Regions from separate parts of the Peribacillus sp. BM1 genome, predicted to be linked through region 2. Evidence: riboswitches for the same ligand, from Rfam matches in the RefSeq annotation. Region 2 holds a riboswitch; the other holds the start of a gene.
What was found. A riboswitch is a leader RNA that binds a small molecule or an ion and turns the genes downstream of it on or off. The one in region 2 is predicted to bind S-adenosylmethionine.

Region 1 (7,854 bases), 1.5 Mb from region 2:
TTGTACTGGTCCCATCCATCTAGTTTTACCTGATTCGTGTAAACCCAAGATACCTTGTGCCTTGAAATTGCAAATCACCAATGTCGCTCTCTATCAGCTGACCATATTCAAGGTTCTTCACATGGAATTCAATTCGATCCCCGCTCTCAACTTCAAATGTGATGTAGTAATGATTATATGCGCGCGTTTCTCCTCCACCATGTATGCTTGTTCTTTTTGCAACAACCTTAGCTCGGACCGTTAATTTAGGGGCATCGTTATTGCTACTCCAAGTCGAAACCCCCTTAATCACTGCAAAAACTATAATTCCGAAAATAATAACAAAAGCAACTATAAATAAAATTGGTCCGACTCGAAACACAATGTCACCTGGTGCTTCATACATGTTGATCTCTCCTTTTTGTATTACTTTTTATATACGATGGCGGGCGATGGGAGTTTCGGAAATATGGAAATCTCCCATAAATAAAGTGCCAGACCTTACACAATATTAGAGTGTGGGGTCTGGCACTTTAGGGGGACTCTCATCCTTTAAGATTTTACTTTATTTTTTCAATCGCAACAATAAACGGCGGCTGATTCACCTGATTGATGAATCCGTATTGTAGAACATGAGCTTTGTCCTGGGGGAGCGACGTGGCATAATCTAGTACGGCGTCTCGTTCAATCGCTCCGCCTATGTGTCTGTGATAGATAACTAGGACGATGACTCCTTTAGGTGCCATGATTTCAAGTAGTTGTTCAATCGCAGCAATGGTCGACTCGGCAGCGGTGACAATTGATTTGTCGCCACCTGGAAGATACCCCAAATTAAAGATAGCAGCTTTAATTTGTCCATACTGTTGCTCTGACACATATGCTTTTACATGCTCATGCCCTGTTTGGATAAGCGTACACTGTTGCAGTAGATCTTCTTCTCGTAATTTCTCCGTCGTATTCACAATCGCTTCCTTTTGAATATCGAATCCGTACACATGTCCAGTTTTACCAACGATATTCGCAAGATGTGCTGTATCATGTCCGTTGCCACAAGTCCCATCGATTGCAATATCTCCTGGTTCAAGTGCCGTCTGAAGCAGAAACCGAGCGAAGGGAAGAATCTTCATAAGTTTCACCGTTTTTCACTTCCGTTGTCATAGTAAAATTTATTTAGGCATTTCTGAGCTATACACCAAATCTGCGTCAAATTTAGGATTTATGCGTCAAACTTCGAAAATATGTGTCAACTTCCGGTTTTATGCGCCAAATATGAAAAATATACGTCAAATCCTAAATTTATGCGTCAAATCCGTTCTGATAAAGTTTCCCCTGCCAGCTATCCCGGCGTTTTAGCTCTGCATCAATCGAGTTTAGTACATCCCATTTATTCACGCTCCACATTGGCCCAATCATCAAATCGATCGGACCGTCACCAGTAATTCTGTGAACGATCATTTCCGGAGGGAGTATCTCCAACTGGTCGACAACAAGGTTCACATAATCTTCTTGTGTTAAAAATTCGAGCATCCCTTTTTCATATTGTTTGACCATTGGCGTTCCTTTAAGTAGATGAAGTAAGTGTATCTTGATGCCTTGAACGTCCAATTTTGCTACTTCGCGAGTTGTTTCCATCATCATGTCATAGCTTTCAAGTGGTAGTCCGTTAATGATGTGCGAACAAACGCGAATCCCACGTTTTCTAAGCTTAGCGACGCCTTCTTGATACATTTTGTAATCATGGGCTCGGTTAATAAGTAACGCTGTTCGTTCATGGACAGTTTGCAGCCCAAGCTCAACCCATAAATAGGTTCGTTCATTCAGCTCGGCTAAATAGTCGACAACATCGTCAGGAAGGCAATCTGGTCTGGTCGCGATGGATAATCCGACGACATCCTCCTGATCCAGCACGCTTTCGTATTTTGCCCGTAATTCACTAACAGGGGCGTGGGTGTTCGTATACGCTTGGAAGTAGGCCATATATTTGCCATCTTTCCACTTTTGATGCATTTTTTCACTGATTTTCTTAAATTGAACATCGAGCGGCTCAACCCGATCTCCGGCGAAATCACCTGAACCCGCTGCACTACAAAATGTGCAACCGCCATATGCAACTGTGCCATCACGGTTTGGGCAGTCAAAACCGCCATCCAGTGCTACTTTAAAAACTTTATGACCAAAATGCTTTCGCAAATGATAATTCCAAGTATGATATCGTTTATTGTCCATAGCATACATAAATGGCTTTGTTTGATTCAAATCAAAAACCTCCTAAAGCTAAGCTTTGCTTATTATACTACAGACGAGCGCTTCGAAAAGAGGAAACGGAGTAGTGATGTAGTTTTGTAGCCAAATTACTTAGAAAATAGTGAGGTTCTTGGCTCCTCTCAATAGTGCGCCATTTCCTGCCATTCATCTCTCCATTTGTTTTTAGCGGGATATCTTTTTCCTACAGCGCATATATTCAATAGAGAAAATAATGTGAGGTGTAGAAATGGATCAACAACGAGAGAGGTTTACGCCGATAAAATCGTATGTTCCTTTTCGCGGTTTATTCGATCCTTGTCCGCCAATCGGAGAAAAGTATTACAGTACGCCACCTAATTTGTATTTAGGTTTTCAACCACCAAATCTTGAACAGTTCACACCGCAAGAGGCTTTGAGAAAGGGGACGCTTTGGAAGGTCTTCTACGATTATTATGACAATCCTTATAAGCGAGGAGGAGATAGCGGTCATGGCTAATACGATGCCGATTGAGTATTATCAGCAATTAGAGGAGATCCAAGCCATCGATTTTGTCATTGATGAATTGGTACTATACCTAGATACACATCCTACAGATCAGAATGCGATTCAACAATATAATCACTTTGCCTTGTACAGCAAACAAATCAAACAGAAATTTGAAGAGTCCTTTGGTCCTTTACAGAAAGGAAGTGTGAATACTCAGCAGGATTACTGGGCATGGAGCGGACCCTGGCCATGGCAAGTTTAAGCAGAAAACATATATAAGCATCTGTTTCAAAGTCCTACGATGGAAAAAGTTCAAGTATTAGAATTGCATTACCTAATGAAGGTGGGGGCTGCGCTGATCGTATGAAGCCCCGCTCCTTTTCCACAGAGAGGTGGGAATATCATGTGGATTTATGAAAAAAAACTACAATATCCAGTGAAAGTAAGTACGTGTAACCCAACGCTTGCCAAATATTTAATGGAACAATATGGCGGGGCAGATGGTGAGCTTGCTGCTGCTCTCCGTTACTTAAATCAGCGGTATACGATTCCTGATAAAGTGATTGGACTATTAACAGACATTGGTACAGAGGAATTTGCCCATCTGGAAATGATTGCAACGATGATTTATAAACTAACGAAGGACGCGAAACCTCAAGCATTAAAGGAAGCGGGTCTTGGGGAGCATTATGTAGCTCATGATAGCGCGCTATTCTATAATAACGCAGCAGGAGTCCCATTCTCTGCTACATATTTCCAAGCAAAAGGAGACCCGATTGCGGATCTCTATGAGGATATAGCAGCCGAAGAGAAGGCAAGAGCCACCTATCAATGGATCATTGATATGTCTGATGATACAGATTTAAATGACTCCTTACGTTATTTGCGAGAAAGAGAAATCGTTCATTCCCAGCGGTTTAGAGAAGCGGTAGAAATATTAAAAGATGAAAGAGATCGCCAGAAGATTTTTTAAGAAAAAAAGACGATTCTTCTATATGAAGGGTCGTCTTTTTTATTTTATAGTACCTATATATCAGTGAAGAGTATTGCTATGGTGTTCATATGATAAGGTTCAGAAACGTTTTAAATGGCTCTGGCCCTTTTATTATCGACTAACCTCTAGGTAGAACAAACAGACTTTTAAGAATTTAATTGACATTTTAAATATTTAGTTATATAGTGAAGGACATAAAATTATATATCGATAATTTCTTATCAAGAGATGTGGAGGGACTTGGCCCTGTGATACCTCGGCAACAGGTTTTTACTTTTGTAAAAATACTGTGCTAATTCCAACAGACGAAAGTTTGATAGATAAGAAGAAGCCTTTGCTAGATAATTCATAGAAGTGTAATCTTTTATTTGTCTAAGTAAGCCTCTTCTGTCTAATGATGGAGGAGGCTTTTTCGTGTTACAACTTATAATAGGAACAACATGGGGGAGAGCAGATGATTGAATTTCAGAATGTGAAAAAGATGTATGAATCGAAGAAACAAACCGTTGAAGCTTTGAAAGGGATCGATTTAGTCGTTGAGAAAGGCGATATTTTCGGCGTTGTTGGCTACAGTGGTGCTGGTAAAAGTACGCTGATCCGATTAGTTAATTTACTAGAGCGTCCGTCAGAAGGGCGAATTTTGGTAAATGGCAAAGAATTGACCTCGTTAAAGCCGAAAGATGTACGGGCGGAGAAGAAGAAAATCGGCATGATTTTTCAACATTTCAATTTACTTAACTCAAAGACGGTTTTTGATAATGTTGCAATGCCGCTTATCTTATCGGGTACCCCTGCAAAAGAAATTCATACCCGGGTAAATGAATTATTGGAATTTGTCGGCCTTTTGGGGAAGGCGAAAAATTATCCAGAGCAATTATCTGGTGGTCAAAAACAGCGAATCGGCATTGCGCGGGCCCTAGCAACTAATCCTTCGATTCTGTTATGCGATGAAGCAACATCAGCGCTCGATCCTCAAACGACAAGTGCCGTTTTGCAACTGTTAAAGAAAGTAAACCGGGAATACAACATCACGATCTTGTTGATTACCCATGAAATGTCGGTTATTCGTGAAATTTGTAATAAAGTGGCAGTTATGGAAGGCGGTAGGATTGTTGAGCAAGGTTCTGTGTTTGACGTATTTGCTAAGCCGCAAACAGAGATTGCCCAAAACTTTGTCCGAACAGTAATTCATGATGAAATTCCGCAAAGCTATAAAAGCCAGGTGGAAGGGAATCCGATTATCTGGAAAATTAATTTTATTGGGGTGAATTCAAGCAAACCATTATTATCTACAATCGCAAAAAAATTTGATGTCGATTTAAATGTGTTATCGGCGAACATTTCCGAAATTCAGGAAACGCCGTTTGGTAATTTAATTATGGAAGTGACTGGAAACGAGATTGAAATCAAGAAAGCATTCGACTTTATTCAAGCAGAAAATATTCTCGTGCAGGAGGTGAGTATACATGAATAACACATTATGGGGCATGGAAATTACTACGGAGCAACTGTTAACTGGCTTTGGTGATACGCTTTATATGGTTGCCTTCTCTCTCTTATTTTCAGTTGTGATAGGACTTCCACTGGGAATCTTACTCGTCATAACTAGGAATGGTCATATTTTGGAGAATAAGTGGGTGTTCAATGTTTTGAACCCAGTTATTAATATTTTAAGATCTATTCCATTCATTATTTTACTAGTTGCACTGATTCCATTTACTAGATTAGTAGTCGGTACGGCAATTGGAACAAATGCAGCGATCGTTCCCTTGATTTTTTATGCGGCGCCTTATATTGCGCGACTAATAGAAAATTCCCTTTTAGAAGTAGATAAAGGAATTATTGAAGCGGCAGAAGCAATGGGAGCGACGACATGGCAAATTATTTTTCGCTTTTTAATTCCAGAAGGACTTAGCTCATTGGTACTTACGTTTACAACAGCAACAATCGGTCTTGTCGGTGCTTCAGCGATGGCTGGTGCGGTTGGAGCGGGTGGAGTTGGTGACCTGGCTTTAAGTTATGGGTATCAACGGTTCGATACGATGACGATGATTGTCACTGTAGCAGCGCTTGTAGTTATCGTTCAATTACTGCAATCAACTGGAAATATCGTGTCCAAAAAAATCAGAAGAAGATAATTGGGGGAATAAAAGATGAAAAAATTATTAATTGCAATCTTAATACTAACACTTGCTGTTTTGACGGCATGCGGAAATAGTGATGAAAAAGGCAGTGCAGACAGCGAAAAAACAGTGAAAGTTGGCGTAAGCAGTGGGGATACAAGAATATGGGATTATATTGTTGGCATCGCTAAAGAAGAAGGGTTAAATATCGAGCTCGTTAAATTTAATGATTATATCCAGCCGAATCTTGCATTAGCTGAAGGAGAAATTGATGCCAATTCTTTTCAAACGGTTTCTTATTTTGACGAATTTGTTAAAAAGCAAAAGGTCGATTTAGAAGCAATTGGTTCTACGGTTATTGCCCCGATGGCGATTTATTCAAAAGAATATAAGAAGCTTGAAGATCTGCCAGACGGAGCGACGATTGCCTTACCTAATGAAGGAACAAACTTTGGACGTGCCTTATTACTTTTACAAGAAGCGGGTATGATCACGTTAGTTGAAGATTTTGATGGCAATGGTTCGTTAAATAAAATTGCAACCAATCCGAAGAATTTGAAGTTTGAAGCAGTAGCTGCTGGAAATACACCGCGTTTCTTAGATGATGTGGACGCGTCGATTATTAATAATAACTTTGCTATGGAGGCAGGTCTAAAACTAGATGAATCCTTATTCCATGAAAGTGCAACAGCTAAACCATACATTAATATTATTGCTGTGAAAAAAGGGAATGCAGACCGTCCAGAACTACAGAAGTTAGTTGAACTCTATCAATCAGAAAAAGTTGAGCAATTCATTAACGAAACGTTTAAAGGAAGCTCCATTCCGGCATATGTTTCGGTGGACGAATTAGTCAATTATAAAGAGGCATGGTCTAACCCTGCTGCTAAATAAACGGATCAAAACAGGGGAGAAGTCTGATAGAGATAACAAAAACTTATCAGGCTTCTTTTTTATATTTGAAGAGAGAAGGGAGCACGAAACTGTGACTATTGTTAAAGAAGTTCACTTACAGATCATTGAAGAAGATCTTGTACTACATGCAAATACGTACGTTGAAACAAGTCAAAGGATTCATGCAAATCCAGAAATCGGCAACCAAGAATATTTTGCTTCTAATACGCTTACGGCTTTACTTATTAAAGCGGGCTTTGATGTGGAGCGCGATATTGCTGGTCATGAGACAGGTTTTATTGCGAGAAAAAAATCAGGCAAAGAAGGTCCAGTAATTGCTTTTCTAGCTGAGTATGATGCATTGCCAGGGCTCGGTCATGCTTGCGGTCATAATATCATTGGCACAACAAGTGTGGCGGCTGGAATTTCACTTGCAAAGGTTCTCGAAGAAACAGGTGGGGAAGTGATTGTATTTGGCACCCCTGCAGAGGAAGGTGGGCCAAATGGAAGTGCAAAAGGAAGCTATGTCAAACAAGGATTGTTTGATGGTGTCGATGCAGCTATCATTATCCATCCGTCAGGACAAACTGGCGTGACAAGCCCTTTTCTTGCTGTCGATCCGCTTGAATTTCATTTTTACGGAAAATCAGCCCATGCAGCGGCTTCACCGGATCAAGGAATCAATGCGCTCGATAGCGTCATTCAATTGTTTAATGGCATTGGTGCTCTCAGGCAGCAATTGCCCTCCGATGTAAAAATTCATGGCATTATTACAAACGGTGGCGATGCCCCCAATATTATCCCTGAATATGCATCAGCCCGCTTCTTTATTCGGGCTGAAACGTGGAAAAAGTGCGAGAACGTATCTGAAAAAATTCAAAATATCGCTAAAGGTGCAGCCCTTTCGACTGGCAGCACCGTCAAAATTGAACGATTTCAAAATGAAATTTTTAATTTTATCATCAACCCGGTTTTAGATGACTTATTGGCAGAAGAGTTAACCCAATTGGGAGAGACGGTAATTCCTCGAAAAACAACTGGGTATGGCTCAACAGACGCTGGAAATGTCAGCCATGTTGTGCCGACTGCTCATCCGTTTATTAAAATTGGCCCGGATGATCTAATTGCTCACA
Region 2 (7,854 bases):
TTCGAAAGACAAAGTCATTTAATTGAATCTACACCTATATTAATCTACATCAATATTAAATCATATTGATATCCTATTAATTTAAATAAAAATTGCTGAGGAGTGAAGATTCATGTCAGTTTCTAACACAGTATTAAATGAAGGTATTATGCAAATTCCAAGCTGGTGGACTTGCCCTCCAGGTTATGAAGAATTACAAGCGAAGGCACACGCACTTGGAAAAAATGAATTGCTAGAAAGAGCTGCAATTTCTGATCAGGAAAGCCGCTATCCTCGTGAAAGTATAAGTAAAATTGCTGAAGCAGGATTTGGCGCTGTTACCCTTCCGAAAGAGTATGGTGGACTTGGAGCTGGACTTACTGGTTTTGCCGTATTATCTGAAAGTTTCGCACAATATTGTGCATCTTCAACGATGTGTTGGGTTATGCATACAGCTGCTGTTCAAACACTATTTTCAGCTGGTAACGAAGAGCAGCGTCAGCGTTTTATTCCTGATGTTCTTCGAGGAAAAATCGGCGGGTTAGCTTTTAGTGAACCAGCAACTGGAAGTCACTTTTGGAATGTAGTTAGTGAAGCCCCGCGTCTCGGAAATGGCTACTCATTGAATGCAGATAAATCATTTGTTACAAGTGCTGGAGAAGCTGATTGGTATGTCGTGGCGACAACGTATCCAGAAAGTACAGATTCTGATAAATTAATGTTCTTACTTGTAGAAAATGGGCAAGAGGGGATTACGCAATTTCCATTCTCTGCAATGGGACTTCGCGGAAATTCTAGTGGACCAATGAAATTTAGAGATGTATATGTCCCGGCTGAAAACCGTCTCGGCAGTGAAGGTGGGATGAATTATCACAATGATAATACCATCGATCCACTGTTTTTATTAGGAACAGCTGCTTGTTGGACTGGAATTGCACAAGGTGCTCTTAATGCAGCAATTAATGGTGCGAAGAAAAAGGTTCATGCTGATACCGGAAAATCAGTAGCTAGTTATCAAGTCATCCGTCATGAATTGGCGAAAGCGCAAATAATGGTGGACAGTGCAAGAAGTATGCTTTATCGAACAGCTGAAGGTCTGGATAAAGCTATTGCAAATGGGACGCCACTAGGAGAATGCCTCTTCCCAATTTGGCAATTAAAAACTCATGCAGCTGATATCGTTATTCAAGTAACGAACCAAGCACTACAAGTTTCAGGAGGAAGAGGCTATTTGACAGGTCAAGTAGAAAAATATTTACGTGATGGTCGCGCTGGTGCAATAATGGGACCTACAAATGAAATTTTACGTGAGTGGATTGGTAATACATTAATCGATGTTCCATGGTTTGAGTAAATTATAGAAGAAATTAAATTTCCATTTATATTCCAGGACCGAAACGAAGTGGTTTGGTTCTGGTATATACCTCTTTTGAAAGGGTATGGCCCATTTCAACCTAAAACAATTAACATCTTCTCGGTAAAAATGGCACTGGGATTCCGTAAGTTTTTCTTTTTTGGAGTGGTACTTCATTTATTTGTTATAGGGGCACACATAATAAATCCTCTTTGGACTCACCTCAATAATAGGAGAAAGGAAGCCACCCTTCATCGAAGATTAGTATGATGTTATTATGAGTCAAATACTTCCAGTTAAATTTTCGGAATATTTTGCATTTTAATCTTTTGAATAACCAAAAAATATCAAGACCATTTAGTTTTGAAAGTCGAAAGATGGTACAAGTAAATCCTTGTTTCCGCTAACTCGACATATGCCAACAGGATTATATTAGTATAAGGAGGATATTTAGCATGAAGTTACTAGGGATATCAGGAACAATTACTGGATCGAAACCACGAGTTGTCGTTCAACAAGTATTAGACGAAGTAAAGCGAAACAACCCGGAAATTGAAGTAGAATTGCTCGATTTGAAGGATTATAATATTCAGTTCTGTGATGGCCGTAATCCGTCATCGTATACGGGGGATACGAAGAAAGTGATCGATATTGTTTCCACAGCAGATTTTTATATTATTGGTACTCCAATTTTCCAAGGTTCTATTACTGGCGCTCTTAAAAACTTATTCGACTTAATCCATCCGAAAGATTTTCGCAATAAAGTAATGGGCTTTATTGCTACAGGGGGAACATATCAACATTATTTAGTCATTGAAAATCAATTGAAGCCAATTGCCGGATATTTCCGTGCATTTGTTGCACCAGGATTTGTTTATGCTCATAATGACCATTTTAGTCCTCAAAATGAACTAGTTGATAAAGAAGTATTAGAACGTGTGACCGCTTTAAGTGAAGAAGTCGTCCTTATGCAGAAAGCACTAAAAGCTTCAAAGAGCGCTATTCAATATAATTGAAGGGCAAGTTGAGGTGATCAAACATTAAACGAATCATTAATGAAAAAAAGAATGAACAGCGTGTAGAATAACCTCTTTTTTCTAAGAATTCAACTAGGGAAAAGAGAGTTTTTCTTTTTAGAAACATTAACTATTTAGGAATAGCCGAAACAATGATTTTCTTGATTATTAAAGTGTTAAATGTGCAATTCTTCTCAACTGAACTTAGCCTATGGAAGTTGTTGGATATACGAATAGTTTCTTAGATGATAACGGTAATGAATTTCAGCGAGCATTAGGATATGAAAATGAAGCTGTAATCATTACATTAGGAGGGGCAATTATGAGTTTAGTGGATATTGCTAGAACTAAACACAAAGAGAAGACAGTACGTTTGGGCTTTATGTGGGCTTTATGGGCAGCTATATTGTGGGGAGCATGGTATGTACCTGGATCAGCGATTTGGTATGAGTTTCCTTTCGTTTCCATGCCTTTTCTTACAAATTCTGAATATGTGACAGCGGCAGCCGTAATAGCCGGGTTAAATGCAATCGCTGTTTTATTGTTTATGTTTGTGTGGACAGGCGTTTTAGGTAAATGGAAAGATTACGGACGGACGATTGTTCAGTTTAAAAAAGTGACGAAATGGTATTTTGTAGCCGCAATTTTCGGCGGACCGATGGCTATTTTCGGAAGCTTTTTAGCGATCGGCTTTATTGGCGGTGTTTTTGCGGCAGTGGCAGCATTAATGTATCCCATCGTAGGTTCTATACTAGCGTACAAATGGTACGGTGAAAAGATAACTCGGAGGGCTGCTATTGGTATCGCTATGATTATTATCGGTGGGATCGTCGTATTTGCTCCTGGTATTTTAGGAGAGCTCAAAGACAGCTCAGGCGCTTGGTTAGGATACTTAGGCGGATTAATGGCTGCCATTGGCTGGGGCATTGAAGGCGCCATTGCTGGACGAGCACTGGATGTTACAGATCCTGATATTGGCTTAACACTTCGATTTACGGGTGAAGTCTTCTGGTGGGTAGCGGTAATCTTTCCGCTGTTTATCCTATTTGGTGATGTGCCCATTGTTCCAATGATCGCAAAAACGATGACGTTGTTACCGATAACTTGGCTGCTTTTAGCCGGCATTACATTTGGCTTTTGCTACGTATCATGGTACAAGTCCTTCCCATTAATTGGCGTTGGAAGGGGTCAAGCAATCGGAGACTTATATGGAATCTTCGCCATCATTTTTATCAGTATCTTCACCCTTACTCCGCCAGAATGGAATTTCGTTTTGGGAGCATTGGTTGTAATAATCGGCGGGTTTGTCATGTTTACTGAAAAACGGGATGTACTAGAAGTCATCCGTACCGTACCTTCAGACAAGAAAGAAAAAGAGGAGGCGATATAAATGCCGAAAATTCATATTAAAGGAAGGATTCTACAAATCATACGTGAGCATACGATGGAAAGACCAGACAAAGGAATATGGGATTATGATATTGCCAAGCAAATTCTGAAAGAATACGGGTTGGCTGGAGCATATGCCTTAGGGAATGTCCGAGTAACATTAACTGATTTGTTTTCAGGAGCGCTTATAGAAACCATTGATGAAAAGTTAGACAAGGGTGAGCACTTTAGTAAGGGTAAGTTATTATTTAAATATTCTCTTACAAGCTTCGGTGAAGCCAGGATGCGTGATACAGGAATCATTTAACTAACTAAGGAGTGGATTATATGCCTGAAATGAGCGAGTTTTGGGGCTTTGAATTAGCTCCATATATTTCGATATTTGGAATAACTGCCTTGGCGCTATTTTGTCTTTTTACAGCTAGGACGTATGTGAAGAAATTATGAATTGGTTTGATTGTGTCAGAATTTAAGGTCTAAAATATTTTATTAATGATGATCGATGGTTCGATGGCTTCGAGTACGAAAACTCGTAGCCATTTTTTTTTACCAACAAGAAGATCTATTATATTATCTTGATTCAGTATAAATTGAATAGATATTTTCAAACAGTTTTCTTTATTAATTTAGAAGTATTTGTTTTGCTAAAAACGAAAGGTAAATAGATCATAACGGATTAATTCCTCTTTTCTACGGTAATCCCAAATGAATGACCAAAATAAATGGTAGTTATGTGCTTTTATTTTAACCTCAATTTAATGTGACAGTAGGACAAATGACTTTTTAAACTTTATGTATATTTTCACTCGACAGATAATTCATTTACATAGATCTTTGTGGTGAAAAAAATGCAAGTTTTCTCTAAGATTTTAAATTAATTAAAATGAAAGTTGAAAATTCAGAAAATTGTTGACATCCATTTTCAGGTGATTTATACTTCAAAATAGATGAACACCCTAATTAAATAATAAATACACTCTTATCGAGAGCGGCGGAGGGAATAGGCCCTGTGAAGCCCGGCAACCATTAAGTGAATGCTTAAAAAGGTGCTAAATCCTGCAGATCATGTGATCTGAAAGATGAGGGAGGTTTTTTTTATTAAAACCCTCTTCTTACTAGAAAGAGGGTTTTTTTATGATTATTAAACCAAGTAAACAAATGGGGACTGTTTAATTTATGGGTAGAAGAAAAAATAGGGAAAAGTGGAGGTATTAAAATGAAGAATAGGCTTAGAAGTACACTGGCACTAATTGGATTAATATTGCTTTCTGGTTGCTCGAATGATGTAAGTGGTACTGGGACAGATGCTAAACCAAAGAAAATTATCCTCGATTATGCGTATTATTCACCGGTCAGCTTGGTATTAAAGGATCAGGGCATTGCTGAAAAAAAATTCAAAGATGAAGGCATTGAAGTTGAATTTGTACTTAGTCAAGGATCAAATAAAGCGTTAGAATTCCTTAGCTCAGAGAGTGTTGATTTCGGTTCCGCTGCCGGTGCGGCTGCACTATTAGCCAAAGAAAAAGGTACACCAATCCAAACCGTTTATATTTCTTCCAAACCAGAGTGGACAGCACTTATGGCGAAAAAAGGTACAATCAATTCTGTATCTGATTTAAAAGGCAAACGTATTGCAGCTACACTTGGTACTGACCCCTATATTTTTCTGTTGAGAGCCCTGAAGGAAGCTGGTCTTTCCTCAAAAGATGTCGAAATTGTCAACTTACAGCATAGTGACGGTGCCCTAGCCGTACAATCAGGTGATGTTGATGCCTGGGCTGGTCTTGACCCTCATATGGCAAAGGTCGAATTGGAGTCAGACATTCAAATCTTTTATCGTAACCCAAATTTCAATAGCTTTAGCACACTTGATGTTCGCGAGGAATTCGCTGAGAAATACCCCGTTTATGTTGAGAAAGTCCTTGAAGCATATGAAGAAGCGCGTCAGTGGACAATTGCCCATCCAGATGAAACGACAGAAATCCTTGCTAAAGAAGCTAACATTTCATTAGAAGTAGCAAAAAAGGAATTGGAACGAAATGACTTTTCAGAACCGATTCCAAGTGATGAACAAAAGACTATCATTATAGGGTCAGGTGAAGTTCTAAAAGAAAATGGTTTATTAAAAAGTTCGACTGATGTTGAAAAACTGACTGATAAACTATTTAATTCTAAATTTTCCGAAAAAATCCTCAAATGATGGATCAGAAGGGATTGAGAATAGAATGTTGGAGCATAGAGAACATGCAGTTTTAAGTAAGGTGAATAAAACAAAAGAATCACGTTTCACAAAGCCGAAGATAAATCGCAAAGTATTGCTTGGTAGCATCCTGCCGTTGACACTGTTGATTATCTGGGAAGCTTCCGGCAGGATGGGGATAATCGAATCGCACCTTCTTCCTATACCTTCAGTAATAGTAGAAGGGCTGTATCAGATGGCATTGGAAGGAACTCTTTGGGGTCATATCGGAACAACTTTAATTAGGGTATTTGCCGGTTTTCTTATCGGAACATTCACAGCAGTTATAATTGGATCACTAGTCGGCTATATGAAGATTTTCGAAGAATTAATAGATCCAATTATTCAGGCCTTTCGCTCCATCCCATCTCTTGCTTGGGTTCCATTATTCATCTTATGGATGGGCATCGGGGAATCCTCTAAGGTAATATTGATCGCAGTCGGAGTGTTTTTCCCAGTTTATCTGAATATGGTCGCTGGGATACGGGGTGTAGACAGAAAACTGATTGAAGTCGGTAAAATTTATGGATATACGTCCTTTGAAATTGTCAGCAAAATTATTCTTCCCGCATCGCTTCCTTCATTATTAACAGGAATCCGAAGTGGCCTCGGACTTGGTTGGATGTTTGTTGTCGCTGCTGAAATCATGGGAGCCTCAAAAGGACTCGGATACTTGCTAATAGTGGGACAGAATACGTATTCTCCTGATGTTATTATCGGAAGTATTATCTTATTCGCCATTCTTGGGAAATTCACTGATTGGCTTTTGAAATTTATTGAAGAACGCTCACTAAGATGGCAAGATAGTTATGCAAATCAACGTTAGGAGGGACTTAGAATGTTGTCCGTAGAGCAAGTTTCGCGAACATTTAATCATAAACAGGTTGGTTTTACAGATGTTTCGTTCACCGTCAAGGAAGGGGAAGTCATCGGTATCCTAGGCACGAGCGGCTGCGGGAAAAGTACATTGCTTCGAGTTCTAGCAGGGCTTGACAAGAACTATACGGGCAAGTTCACATGGGAAAAGGAGCAGGTCGGGATGATGTTTCAGGAGCCCCGTTTAATGCCGTGGCTAACAGTGGAACAAAATGTCGGTTTTGGAATGAAGGGTGATAGCAACTCTACTATTCAAGAGCTGCTCAAGCTAGTAGGATTAGCGGGATTTGAAAAGCTTTATCCTAAGGATCTTTCAGGGGGGATGGCCCAACGGACAGCACTAGCACGGGCACTTGTAACTGAGCCCAAGGTTATATTACTCGATGAACCATTCAGTGCGGTTGATGCTTTTACAAAAATGCAGCTACAGAAGCTTTTGCTTTCCATCTGGAAACAACAGAATACAACCATGTTGCTTGTTACTCATGATATTGATGAAGCATTATTTCTATGTGACAAGATATTCATCCTTAGAGGCCAACCTGGTGAATTGTATGAGACGATAATAATTTCGGAACCTAAACCGCGAGATCGCGGCGATTTTAAATTAACTACTAGGAAGGCTGAAATCCTTTCTTTACTTGATTTAAAACAAACTGTTTAAAATGAATACCTGCATATTAATTTGGGGATAATTAAAAACTTGTGTATTTTGATTTGACGAATGAAGATATCTTTACATGAGAGAATCGGAAGTAAAGTTACATTACCTAAAGTGTTTGAGAACGCTTTAATATCAAGAGATATAGTTTTCTATAGGATGTGTGATTCATATTTTAGTTGCTAACGACCAAGTTGTATTGGAAGGGAATTAGAATTGGATTGAAGTGAATTCTGTTACATGGTTGTTTATTATAAATTGAGTTAAACCATATCAAGTGTACGAGAAAATTGTACCAAACAATTCATTCAAAAGAACTAAAGTGGATTAATCTTAAAAT

Region 1: another riboswitch for S-adenosylmethionine. It lies ahead of AC1MGI_RS01315 (methionine ABC transporter ATP-binding protein); the one in region 2 lies ahead of AC1MGI_RS15275 (aliphatic sulfonate ABC transporter substrate-binding protein).

What each region holds. Positions count from the first base shown of each region.
Region 1 is NZ_CM155259.1:271,804-279,657, reverse strand. Features, by position in the region: gene AC1MGI_RS01345 (DUF2500 domain-containing protein) at 26-385, opposite strand; gene mnmM (tRNA 5-(aminomethyl)-2-thiouridylate-methyltransferase MnmM) at 540-1,115, opposite strand; gene mnmL (tRNA modification radical SAM protein MnmL/YtqA) at 1,276-2,235, opposite strand; gene AC1MGI_RS01330 (spore coat associated protein CotJA) at 2,471-2,719, shown strand; gene AC1MGI_RS01325 (spore coat protein CotJB) at 2,712-2,972, shown strand; gene AC1MGI_RS01320 (manganese catalase family protein) at 3,114-3,683, shown strand; SAM riboswitch class I at 3,920-4,031, shown strand; gene AC1MGI_RS01315 (methionine ABC transporter ATP-binding protein) at 4,159-5,178, shown strand; gene AC1MGI_RS01310 (methionine ABC transporter permease) at 5,192-5,842, shown strand; gene AC1MGI_RS01305 (MetQ/NlpA family ABC transporter substrate-binding protein) at 5,858-6,721, shown strand; gene AC1MGI_RS01300 (M20 family metallopeptidase) at 6,813-7,854, shown strand, end outside.
Region 2 is NZ_CM155259.1:3,157,084-3,164,937, reverse strand. Features, by position in the region: gene AC1MGI_RS15300 (hypothetical protein) at 1-22, shown strand, start outside; gene AC1MGI_RS15295 (acyl-CoA dehydrogenase family protein) at 113-1,333, shown strand; gene AC1MGI_RS15290 (NADPH-dependent FMN reductase) at 1,789-2,349, shown strand; gene AC1MGI_RS15285 (EamA family transporter) at 2,672-3,739, shown strand; gene AC1MGI_RS15280 (hypothetical protein) at 3,740-4,045, shown strand; SAM riboswitch class I at 4,715-4,824, shown strand; gene AC1MGI_RS15275 (aliphatic sulfonate ABC transporter substrate-binding protein) at 4,955-5,938, shown strand; gene AC1MGI_RS15270 (ABC transporter permease) at 5,964-6,803, shown strand; gene AC1MGI_RS15265 (ABC transporter ATP-binding protein) at 6,816-7,517, shown strand.